Regions from separate parts of the Ornithinibacillus liuyingii genome, predicted to be linked through region 1. Evidence: riboswitches for the same ligand, from Rfam matches in the RefSeq annotation. Region 1 holds a riboswitch; the other holds the start of a gene.
The links. Region 1 has a riboswitch for cobalamin ahead of ACSKT4_RS11210 (DUF4430 domain-containing protein). Riboswitches for the same ligand answer to the same signal wherever they lie in the genome.
Positions count from the first base shown of each region.

Region 2: it holds a riboswitch for cobalamin, as region 1 does, so the genes downstream of both, ACSKT4_RS07150 (acyl-CoA thioesterase) here and ACSKT4_RS11210 (DUF4430 domain-containing protein) in region 1, are expected to answer to the same signal.

Region 1 is NZ_JBPWOS010000007.1:137,134-143,335, forward strand. It holds gene ACSKT4_RS11200 (response regulator transcription factor) at 1-223, shown strand, start outside; gene ACSKT4_RS11205 (ATP-binding protein) at 223-1,992, shown strand; cobalamin riboswitch at 2,038-2,221, shown strand; gene ACSKT4_RS11210 (DUF4430 domain-containing protein) at 2,381-2,821, shown strand; gene ACSKT4_RS11215 (ECF transporter S component) at 2,818-3,336, shown strand; gene ACSKT4_RS11220 (ferredoxin) at 3,360-3,614, opposite strand; gene ACSKT4_RS11225 (YpbB family protein) at 3,740-4,807, shown strand; gene ACSKT4_RS11230 (RecQ family ATP-dependent DNA helicase) at 4,800-6,202, shown strand, end outside.
Region 2 is NZ_JBPWOS010000004.1:207,169-213,370, forward strand. It holds gene ACSKT4_RS07135 (iron-hydroxamate ABC transporter substrate-binding protein) at 1-96, shown strand, start outside; gene ACSKT4_RS07140 (FecCD family ABC transporter permease) at 272-1,252, shown strand; gene ACSKT4_RS07145 (FecCD family ABC transporter permease) at 1,249-2,259, shown strand; gene ACSKT4_RS07150 (acyl-CoA thioesterase) at 2,303-2,761, opposite strand; cobalamin riboswitch at 2,942-3,116, opposite strand; gene pepV (dipeptidase PepV) at 3,336-4,745, shown strand; gene cysK (cysteine synthase A) at 4,887-5,804, opposite strand; gene ACSKT4_RS07165 (M3 family oligoendopeptidase) at 6,011-6,202, shown strand, end outside.

The sequences.
Region 1 (6,202 bases):
GTATGAATTACTATGCTATCTAGCTAAATCACCGGATAAGGTATTTAACCGTGAGCAGCTGTTAAAGGATGTTTGGCAATATGAATTCTTTGGTGACCTACGAACTGTCGATACCCATGTAAAACGTCTTCGTGAGAAATTAAATACAGTATCCAAAAAAGCTGCAAAGATGATTGTTACGGTTTGGGGAGTTGGATACAAATTCGAGGTAGATGATGAATAATGTTTTGGCGTAGTGTAGTGGGGAAACTAGCAGTAACTATATTATTGCTAGTTTCTTTTGTATTATTTGTATTAACGATATTTTTATTAGAGTTCTTTGAGAACTTTCATATTCAAGAAGCAGAAGAAGCATTATTACAGACCGCGACAAAGGTTTCGGTTATGGTGGAAAATCACGAGGATAAATCATTAATTTATGAAACAACGGAACGAGTAAAAGACCCATCAAGTAAAGTGATTATTTTATTTTCAGAAGGGGATTATTGGAGTTCAGAAACCGATGATATTCATTTGTCCAGTTTACGGGATGAGTGGCTTATCGAGCAATCCGATGTAGCTGGAATTATGGCGGATGATGACAACAACAACGATGAAATTGAAGTTTCAGAAGATGAGCCTGGTATTATGCTCGTTGGAAAAACTGTTCCGAACACCGATGATGTTGTACTAGTATATCAATCATTAGCTATTGTCGACCGTACCAAAGCAGAAACAACTAAGATCATATTAGGTGCTGCTGCTGTCGCGATTATTCTTACAACGATATTTGCCTTTTTCTTATCAACACGTATTACATCACCATTAATTAAAATGAGAGAGGCAGCCTTTGATTTAACAAGAGGAGAATTTAATACAAAGGTTCCCATCTTGACGCATGATGAAATTGGGGAACTGGCGATGGCATTTAATCATATGGGAAGACAGTTAAAATTTCATATTAATGCGTTAAGACAGGAGAAAGAACAATTATCTAGTATTGTTAATTCGATGGCAGATGGTGTGATTACATTAAGCCGTAGCGGGGAAATTATTGCTACCAATCAGCCTGCGGAACGGTTTATAGAAGACTGGTATTTCGAAAAAAATCTACAAAGTGATACCGAATCACGTAAGCTTCCAAAAGAATTGCTGGATACGTTACAGCAAGTCATTGAAGGGGAAAAGGAAGTAATAGAAGAAATCACATTACAAGGCCGAACCTGGGTAATGATCATGACACCTTTATATGATCAAGCTTATATACGTGGTGCAGTAGCTGTAATTCGCGATATGACTGAGGAACGTAGGCTAGATAAATTGCGTAAAGACTTTATTGCGAATGTATCCCATGAATTGCGAACCCCTATTTCGATGTTGCAAGGATATAGTGAAGCAATTGTTGATGATATTGCCGAGACGAAAGAAGAGAAAAATGAACTTGCACAAATTATCTATGAAGAATCATTACGGTTGAGTCGTCTCGTAAATGAATTACTCGATATGGCTAGTATGGAAGCAGGACATTTAACCTTGAAAAAGGAGAAGGTGGATATCACTCCTTATATTGAACGGATATTCCGTAAATTCCAAGGAATTGCTGCAGAGAATCAAATTGAAATGAGTTTAGCGAAAGATATACAAGAAGCTCAGGCTTATTTTGATCCGGATCGTATTGAACAAGTATTTACAAATTTGATTGATAATGCGATTCGCCATACGAGTGAAGGTGGCTTTGTGAAGGTTTCGGTCACAAATGATGATAATGGATTATCGGTGTCTGTTGAAGACAGTGGTAGTGGAATACCGGAAGAAGATTTGCCATTTGTGTTTGAACGATTCTATAAGGCTGATAAATCGAGAACTCGGAATAAGCATGTTAAAGGTACCGGGCTAGGGTTATCTATTGCCAAAAATATCGTCAAATCACATAGAGGTACCATTACGGTGAAAAGTAAATTAGATATCGGAACAACATTTAACTTCATGATTCCCAAGGAAGAAGATATTTAATCTTGTAATTTAGCTGTTGTATGGTACTATATGTAGTAGAATTGAATACAAGAATTTGATATTGGTGTATGTGTTACTTAAAAGGGAATCTAGTGAAAAGCTAGAGCTGTCCTCGCAACTGTAAGTGATGACGAAATAAGCAATGACCACTGTAGATTATTCTATGGGAAGGGCTTAAAGTAGGTAAGTAGTCACAAGCCAGTAGACCTGCCAGTATCAACTGTATCAATGATCCCGAGGATAGGACAATTGAGACAATCTAGTACATAAAAACAGTATTTTTATGCTTTTTTATGGTCGATAGACTGTCACAGGAGTTAACTAGTTACGGGGTTAGCTCTTTTTTTATTTACCTGATTTTTAAAATTACTAAAGTGGAGGGGAAAATATGAAATCACTATTATTAAAACTGTTTACAGTACTTGTAGCATTAGTAGTTCTTGCAGCTTGTGGCAATGATGAGTCTTCTGATAATGCAACTCAAAATCAAACGCCAAACGAAAACCAAGCTAATACCACTGAAACAAGTGAACAACAAGAGGAAGCAACTGTTAAAATTGTACTTTCTAAGGATAAAGAAGCTGAGATTTTAGAAGAAAAAGAAGTAGAAATCAACGAAGGCGATATTCTATTAGACGTGATGAAGGAAAATTTTAACGCTGAAGATAAAGACGGCTTTATTACCTCTCTTGAGGGGCTAGATTATGATGAAGAAAATTCAATGTCCTGGATGTTTTCTATCAATGGTGAAAGTTCACTGGTAGGAGCAGGGGAAGTGGAACTGAAAGATGGGGACGTAGTTAATTTCGATTATCAATCTTGGGAATGAGATCGTTGAATATTTATAAATTAACGCTATTAGCTTTTCTTGCAGCATTAGCTGTAGTTGGACGAATTATGTTAAGTTCTATCCCAAATGTTCAACCCGTAACTTCAGTTATTATTATAAGTGGCATTTTTTTAGGGCCAGTTGCTGGTATTATATTGGCGTTTTTAATTACCTTTTTATCGAATATGGTTCTTGGGACTGGATTATGGACGATTTGGCAAATCCTATCCTGGGGACTTATTGGGGTTATGAGCGGTATCTTAGGTAAAACAATGAAACAGATTCCTTTTTATCTCATTCTAATATTGGCTGTATTTAGTGGATACTTATACGGATTCATTGTTTCGTTGACTAACTACCAAATTACTGGACATGGATTTTGGGCTTATTATATAGCTGGTTTACCGTTCGATACGTATCATGCAATTGGTAATGCTGTCATCATGCTACTACTCTATCCGACGGTGTCATTTATTTTCCAAAACTATATACAAAAACATTTGAACACCAACTAACCTACTTTGTTGGTGTTCGTCTATTATCTCTCATATCGAAGTGGATTGTTATGGAAAGGATGTTCTGCTATTTTAATGGAGTCACTTGGACAACCTTCATAAGCATCCAATACATCGTCTTCTAATTCCTCAGGTATTTCCTTGTTTCCCGTATTGTCATCTATTGTAACAAAGGCTAGACCTTCATCATCATAATCAAAAAGTAATGGACAAGCCACCCCGCAGGAACCGCAGGCAATACACGTTTCTTTATCCACTATGGTATATTTAGCTCTCATCAATGGTTACCCCTCACGATACAGTTATATCTAGTACTTTTTCTATTTTAAAATGTAAATTAGTATTATTCAACTAAACGATAAATGATATGATAGAACTAAGTCCAATGAGGAGTTAAAAAAATATGTATGTTGAAGGAATTTTATTAGATTGTATCGATCGTATTAGAACCAATCGATCCATATTTGGAATATATCATCTCATAACGGGAAAGAAATCGATACAATCTGTTCACGATGCCAGAATTTTTCAATTGGAAAAATATTATGGGATATATGCATCATTGTCACGTCAGCATTTTATACAAATTATTCGTGACATGAAGAAGAAAGGATGGATCATTGAGCAAGGTCCAGATGACTATTATATGATTTCATCAGCTGCTAAAGAGCTCTTGCAGGAGTATTATGATTCATCTGTATATACCAATTTAAATGGGCTGATGCTTTCTGGGAAGGATATTTCCTTCTTAGAAAGACTCTATTTATTAGTTCAAACGTATTCTAATCTACAAGCAAATCATTATTCGTTTATCCCAATAATAGATAATCCGAGTGTTACATATTGGGTAAAACAATTCTATCATCACAACGGTAAAGAGCGGGTGGCGGAGAAGTTGTATCATGAGCTACATCACGTTTTAAGCCAACTTTCGAATAAAGAAGCAGTAATATTTGTGGACCGATTAAGTGGATATCAGCACTATGGGATGAGTATCGATCAGTTAGCGGCAAAATACCAATCTTCTCATGACGATATGAAAATTATATTAATTGCAATAACACATAAATTCCTTACGATTATGGATAGAAATCAAGAGAACTACCCTATTTTATTGCAATTAATTGATAAGCCAAACGAGAATAAATTCATTACGAATACCGCGAATCTTACCTATCAATTATATATGAATAACTTTAGCCTGGAAGACATCGCCCAAAAAAGAGATCTAAAGCTAAGCACGATTTATGATCATATTGTTGAGATTGCTTTGTATGACCCAGATTTTGACATTCAATCGTTTGTTTCGCAGGAGGAGCAAGTACAAATTGTGCAAGCAGTAAAAAACAATCAAACACTTAAGCTGAAGATTATTAAAGAAAATTGTAGTCCTTCCATTGATTATTTTCAAATTAGACTAGTCCTAACTAGGTTGAAGGAACTTTTACCGGAGGAAGATTTCCATGTCTAACACATTGTCATTAGAAAAAGAGCTAGAACAGTACTTTGGTTACTCTGCCTTCAGAACAGGCCAAAAGGAAATAGTGGAAGATGTCATGAAAGGAAATGATGTATTAGGGATATTGCCTACTGGTACGGGGAAATCCATTTGCTACCAGTTACCAGCCCGTCTTCTTGAAGGTGTTACACTTGTCGTTTCACCACTTATTTCATTGATGATGGATCAAGTAAAAGAATTGAAGGCAACAAATTTTAAAGATGCCATCGCAATTAATAGCTTTTTAGATTATGAAAAAAGGAAGAGATTATATCGAAATCTACATCAATACAAATTAATCTATGTCTCTCCTGAAATTTTGCAGCAAAAAGAACTACAATTCTATTTAAAAAAACTTACTATCTCACTATTTGTTGTAGATGAGGCCCATTGTATTTCCCAATGGGGTCATGAATTTAGACCGGATTATCAAAAATTAAGACAAGTACTTAAGATTTTAGGAGAACCACCAGTCCTTGCTTTAAGTGCCACAGCAACAAGGGAGGTTCAAAAAGATATTATTTCTTCATTAAATCGCCCTGCTATGGTTAAGCATATTTTTCCGATGGACAGAACGAATATTGCACTCTCTGTTATGGAAGTGCAAAATAATGAAGAGAAGATTGAAGTGATTACCCAGCTGCTAAAGGAGAAAAAGGTTCCTTCTCTTATATATTTTTCTAGTAAGACTGCAGCAGAAAGTGTTTCGCTTTTACTTTCTGAAAAGCTTCCCAATCATCGAGTGGCTTTTTATCATGGTGGTATGGAACAAATGGACCGTATTGCGATACAGCAACAGTTCATGAACGATCAAATTGATATTATTTGTTGTACAAGCGCATTTGGCATGGGGATAAATAAAAATAATATTCGCTTTGTCTTTCATTATCATTTTCCTGGTCAAATAGAATCTTATATTCAAGAGATTGGTAGAGCTGGGAGAGATGGGGAGCAGAGTATTAGTGTACTTTTATATAGTAGGCAGGATGTATTTCTTCCTAAACAAATGATAGACAGTGAATTACCTTCAGATGAAGACTTAATGCGGGTATACCGAATTATAAAATCTTACCGCGAAGAGAACCTGTCCCTACCAAAAGAATTAGAAGAAATGCAGTCTTTGATGGAGATTAGTGAGGTTCAATGGCGGTTTATTTCCTCCCAATTAGAAAAAAATGGCATGTTCATAGAAAATGGTTTAAAATATGAGCAAAGTAAAATCGATGAAGCATTTCAACACGTAAAAAAAATACGTGACGAACGATTTATACTAAAACAATCTAAATTATATGATATGTTAAATTGGATTCAATCCAATGAATGCCTTAGGAAAAATCTGTACGCAAAATTTCAGGATAGCTATACAAA
Region 2 (6,202 bases), on a different contig from region 1:
GTAATTGAAGTAAATGCGAACGAATTTTACTTTAATGATCCACTTACATTAGAGCTTCAATTAGAAACATTTATCAAGGCATTTCAGGAAAATTAAACAAAGATAGAGAAGGGATTCGCTATTGGAGTCTCTTTTTCGGAAATCGGAAAGTATAAACATTATTCCCGTCAGCATAAGAAAAACGAACATATTCGTTAAAGGACGAGCACATGCGCGTTTTTCTAATAAGTCTTAAGGAAGAAAGTTCGGGGTTAAGATGAGTAAACAATTCATGATATATAAATTTTTGATCACAATCACTATAGCTGTCATTGGGTTTGCGGCATCTTTATTATTTGGTGCCGCAGACATTGATTTTCAAAGTGTGTGGCTAGCCTTAACTTCAAGTAATCAAACAGATGAGATAACCATTATTCGAGAGCTTAGAATTCCAAGGGTAGTAGCTGCGATGTTTGTTGGGGCTTCTTTATCAGTGGCTGGTGCGATTATGCAAGGATTAACAAGGAATCCTTTAGCAGATCCTGGATTGCTGGGACTAACAGCTGGAGCGAATTTGGCATTAGCCATCACCATAGCGTCTATTCCTTCTGCTAATTATTTCTCGATTATGCTTGCTTGTTTCCTAGGAGCTGCTATTGGTGCTTTACTCGTCTTTGGCATTGGACTCATGAAAAAAGGTGGATTCTCACCGTTTCGAATTGTACTAGCAGGTGCTGCGGTGACAGCGTTATTAACTGCGATCTCGGATGCTATTGGTATTTATTTTAAAATAGCTAAAGATGTATCGATGTGGACTTCTGGTGGGTTGATAGGGACAACTTGGAAGCAACTAATGGTTATTATACCTGTTATTATGATAGGAATTATTGTTGCTATCCTATTCTCACGGCAGCTGACTATCCTAAGTTTACATGAAAATGTTGCGGTAGGGTTGGGCCAGAAAACGAGGCAAATTAAGGCTGTCTTATTCGTTGTAATCATCCTCTTAACAGGTGCAGCGGTAGCACTTGTTGGTAATATGGTCTTTATTGGATTAATGATTCCCCATATGGTGCGTGCAATGGTAGGGACGGATTATCGTGTTATTATTCCTTTTTCTGCTATAGTAGGTGCTACTTTTATGATGCTAGCTGATTTAGCTGGGAGAACGATAAATGCCCCTTATGAAACACCGGTTGCTGCGATTGTCGCTATATTGGGGTTACCATTTTTCCTAATCGTGATACATAGAGGGGGCAAGGTATTCTCATGATCCGTCCAGAACTAGTAGTAAAACAGCGAATCATATTCTTCTCATTGCTTGTTCTGATTGTCATTACTGCGATAATATCCATGGGAATAGGTTATTCCTCCGTCTCCTTTGATAGAATTCTTCCAACATTATTTGGTGAAGGAAGTTTTAAGGAACACTTTGTTTTATTCGAGGTGCGATTGCCAAGGATTTTAATTACCATTCTTGCAGGTGCAGCATTAGCGGTGTCAGGCTCTATTTTACAAGGGATTACTAGAAATGACCTAGCAGACCCGGGCATAATTGGAATAAATGCGGGAGCAGGTGTAGTAATTGCTATTTTCTTTTTATATTTTCCAATAGATACAGGTAACTTTGTATATCTATTACCAGTTCTTGCTTTTATTGGTGCATTTGTTACAGCGGTAATTATTTACCTTTTATCTTATAAGAGAAATAGTGGATTCCATCCAATCCGATTAGTATTAGTTGGGGTTGGATTCGCGATGGCACTTTCTGGTGTTATGATTGTTGTCATTTCTTCCGCAGAACGGGAAAAGGTAGATTTTATTTCAAAGTGGATTGCAGGTAATATATGGGGGACAGATTGGCCTTTTATTATAGCATTACTTCCTTGGTTAATCCTACTTATACCTTACGCCATCTATAAGGCAAATCGGTTAAACATTCTTTCCATGGATATGCCTGTTGCCACAGGGCTTGGCATATCGATTGAGAAAGAACGATTTTCCTTATTGATAACAGCAACAGCTTTGGCTGCAGCAGCAGTAGCAGTAGCGGGAGGAATTGCTTTCATCGGGCTGATGGCCCCACATATGGCTAAAGCACTAGTAGGACCAAGAAATCAATTGTTCATCCCAATTGCAACACTTTTAGGTGGATTTCTATTATTGCTGGCAGATGTGATTGGACAAAATTTGTTACCAGATGAAGCGATCCCAGCTGGGGTCATGACAGCTATAATCGGCGCACCCTATTTTATTTATTTGTTAATGAAACGAATCTAGTAATGGGGCTTCATTTTAGCTTAGGGGGAGAATATATCTCCCCTTATTGTTTGGCTAATTTTGCCCTTTTCTTCTGTGCTTCTTGAAACAACTCTAGCTCATGCTCTGTTTCTGGAATCACCCCTGGAACAGGTACTGGCTTACCATGTTCATCAATCGCTACCATCGTAATAAAGGAGGTAGTGGTTAGACTTTTTTCCCTTGTTTTAAACCGTTCACATTCAACCTTCACATAAACCTCCATGGAAGTTCTCCCAGTGGAAATAACAAACCCCTCTAAAGTTAAAATATCGCCAACTCTTGCTGATGATAGAAAATTCACTGTATCAATAGATGCTGTAACGACTACCTTACCACTGTGTTTCATTGCAGCAATCGCAGCAATTTCATCAATATAAGATAAAACCTTTCCGCCAAAAATGGTACCTAAGTGATTAGTGTCAGGTGGTAACACCAATTTGGTTAGAATAGTACGTGAAACATTCGTAGATAGCTTTTCCATTACACTCCCTCTTTCTTCTTTTTTTGTACTATAGGTCTCTTCAAAAAGTGATGGAAATAAAAAAATCCATCCTTCTTAAAGAAGATGGATTTTTATTCAGGTGTAAAGGATAGACCACACGACTGGTCTATAGCTGTTTATTATACCCTCATATCCAACCTTCTCAATTCCCGAAGAAGATCATACATCATAGAACTGGCAGGTCTCCTGACTTATGCTTCACCCTACTTTAAGCCTTCCCGTCTTAGACAGTGGTATTCTCATTTCGTCAGCATTTACAGTTGCGGGGACAGTTCTGGATTTTCACCAGATTCCCTATTAAGTCTATTAAGACACCAATTCTACTGGTATACCTATATGTAGTTGTATGGCAACAGACCATATTATAAATTTAATATAGTTTGCTGATTATGCCAATTGTTTTAACGAATGTTTGTACATGGGAATGGAATGCTAATGATAAGTAATGTTAACTATTATGCTAAATCATGGTTAAGGAGTAAAATAAAGATGTTGTTAGAATGATGAGTGAATCAAACGTTTGTTTGAAATAAGTGGAAGGAGTGAAATACATATGGCTACCATCAATTGGATGGAGGAAGTTTTAAAGAGAAAAGACGAATTTATTAAGGATCTACAAGGACTACTTCAAATTAAAAGTGTCCTAGATGAAGAAAATGCTTCTGAGGATGCTCCATTGGGACAAGGCATTAAAGATGCCCTACAATATGTGTTAGATTTAGGTGAGAAAAACGGATTCTCGAGTAAAAATGTGGATAACCTTGCAGGTCATATTGAAATAGGGCAAGGGAAAGAATTAATTGGGGTATTAGGGCATGTAGATGTTGTTCCAGAAGGGGATGGCTGGAGTGTCGATCCCTATAGTGGCATTGTTAAGGATGGTAAAATCTATGCTCGTGGATCTAGTGATGATAAGGGTCCGACTATGGCAGCATATTATGGAATGAAAATAATAAAAGAACTAGGGCTACCTTTAAGTAAGCGAGTTCGCCTAATTATCGGGACAGATGAGGAAAGTAACTGGCGTTGTGTCGATCATTATTTTACACAAGAAGAAATGCCTACAACAGGATTTGTGCCAGATGCGGATTTCCCTATTATTTTTGCTGAAAAAGGAATCGCGTATTATGATATTGTCCAACCCATTCATAAGCAAGATGCATCTGCAAGCTATCAACTAGTATCCTTCCAATCAGGTCGCAGGTACAATATGGTGCCAGATATTGCGAAAGCAACGATTAAAGTACAAGAGGCACCTACTAAACTAATAGAAGATTATCTTGGCTATCTGAAAGAGGTAAAGCTCGAAGGAGAAGCTAATATCGAAGATGGTGAGTTGTTCTTTAGTTTAATTGGAAAAAGTGCACATGGTGCTGAACCAAGTCATGGCAAAAATGCCGGAATATTATTAGCACAATACTTACAAAAGCTTGAGTTAGATGAAGAGGGACAAAAGTACATGTTAACTGTATCAGCGTTCCATAATAAATCACGTGGAGAAGTTTTCGGAATTGAGTATGAAGACGAAGACTCTGGTGAGTTAACAATTAATGTAGGTGTGATGAGCTATAGTAGGGAAGCAGGGGGCCGCATTGGGTTAAATATGCGTTATCCTGTCACATTTGATATCGAAGAAGGAAGAAAGAAAATTGAAGAAACCTTACATTCAAAAGGCTTACAATTAGAAAACTTCTCTGATTCGAAGCCAACGTATGTGAAAAAGGATGACCCTTTAATTAAAACATTGCAAAAGGTGTATGAAGAACAGACAGGTGAGAAGGCCGACTTATTAGCAATTGGCGGAGGAACCTATGCGCGCACATTAGACCATGGGGTTGCTTTTGGAGCCTTATTCCCTGGACGAGAAGATGTCATGCATCAAAAAGATGAATATGCTATTGTCGATGATTTATTACTAGCAACGGCGATTTATGCCCAAGCAATTTATGAATTAGCAAAGTAATATAATAGAGGAAGCATCAAGAGTAAAAGGCAAAACAAAAGGAAGGTAGTTTTAAACCGAATGATTACACAATTCCAGAGAGGAATTAGTATGATCATTCGGTTATCTTTTTATGCAAATCCTTTTGTCCCCATCCCTGAATTATTCAAACAATCCCATGCTTAAATAACGTTCACCTGTATCTGGTGCTATGCACACCACACGTTTTCCTTTTCCTAACTTTTTCCCAACTTGAATTGCCGCGTAAACAGCTGCAGCTCCTGAAGGGCCGATAAAGATTCCTTCTAATCGAGCTAATTGACGAAGCATACGAATTGCTTCGTCATCCTCAATTTGAATAATTTCATCATAGATGGCTGTATTCAATATAGTTGGAATAAATCCAGGACTTGTTCCAACAAGCTTATGCTTTCCAGGCAGACCACCGGATAGCACAGGGGATCCTTTTGGCTCTACTACAGCAATATGTATGTGGGGAAGGTTCTCTTTTAACACTTCACCAGTTCCGGTTACCGTTCCACCCGTACCAGCAGTACACACAAATCCATCTAAGCTATGATCCATTTGCTCTAATATTTCTAATGCAGTAGTGGTTCGATGAATACTAGGGTTTGCCTCGTTTTCAAATTGTTGTGGTATGAAGCTACCAGGAATTTCTTTTTGTAATGCCAATGCTTTACGAATACAGCCTGGCATTTTTTCTTCACTTGGTGTTAATACAATTTCTGCACCATATGCTTGTAGGATTCTTCTTCTTTCTAATGTGCTATTATCGGGCATAACTAAGATGGCTTTATACCCTCTTGCAGCTGCATTCATGGCTAATCCGATTCCCGTGTTACCACTTGTAGGCTCAATAATAGTTCCACCTGGTTTTAGTAGACCTTTTTCTTCGGCAACGCGAATCATATTAAATGCCGCACGATCTTTAACGCTTTTACTAGGATTGAACATTTCTAGTTTGACATAAATATCCGCGGAATCTTCAGGAACGACTTTAATTAATTTAACAATGGGGGTCTCCCCAATAAGCTGAGAGATGTTTTGTACGACTTTCATTATATACCGACTTTCTTTATGTGAATTTTAATGTTTCCGTCATTTTACTACTGAAATAAGCTAAAAAGCAAACAGTAGAACGATGGTACATTAGACCATAATTTATACCCAATCACTAGTGGGAAGTGTTTCTATTATTAAAAGTTATTATAGTTTTCAAATATTACGAGAAGGTTTACAATGATAAAAAGGGAGCGTGAAAATAAATGAAATATATAGATACTTGGGATTTAGAAACAATTTTCCCTGGAGGTACGAAATCCGAGGAATTACAGGCTAAATTAACGGATGTCCAAAATCAAATTACAGAGTATCAAGCGTTACTGAATGATTGGGATTATTCGTCTCAGTCAGTTGACACGTTTAAAACTATTCTTAACAAGCAAGAAGCAATTGGA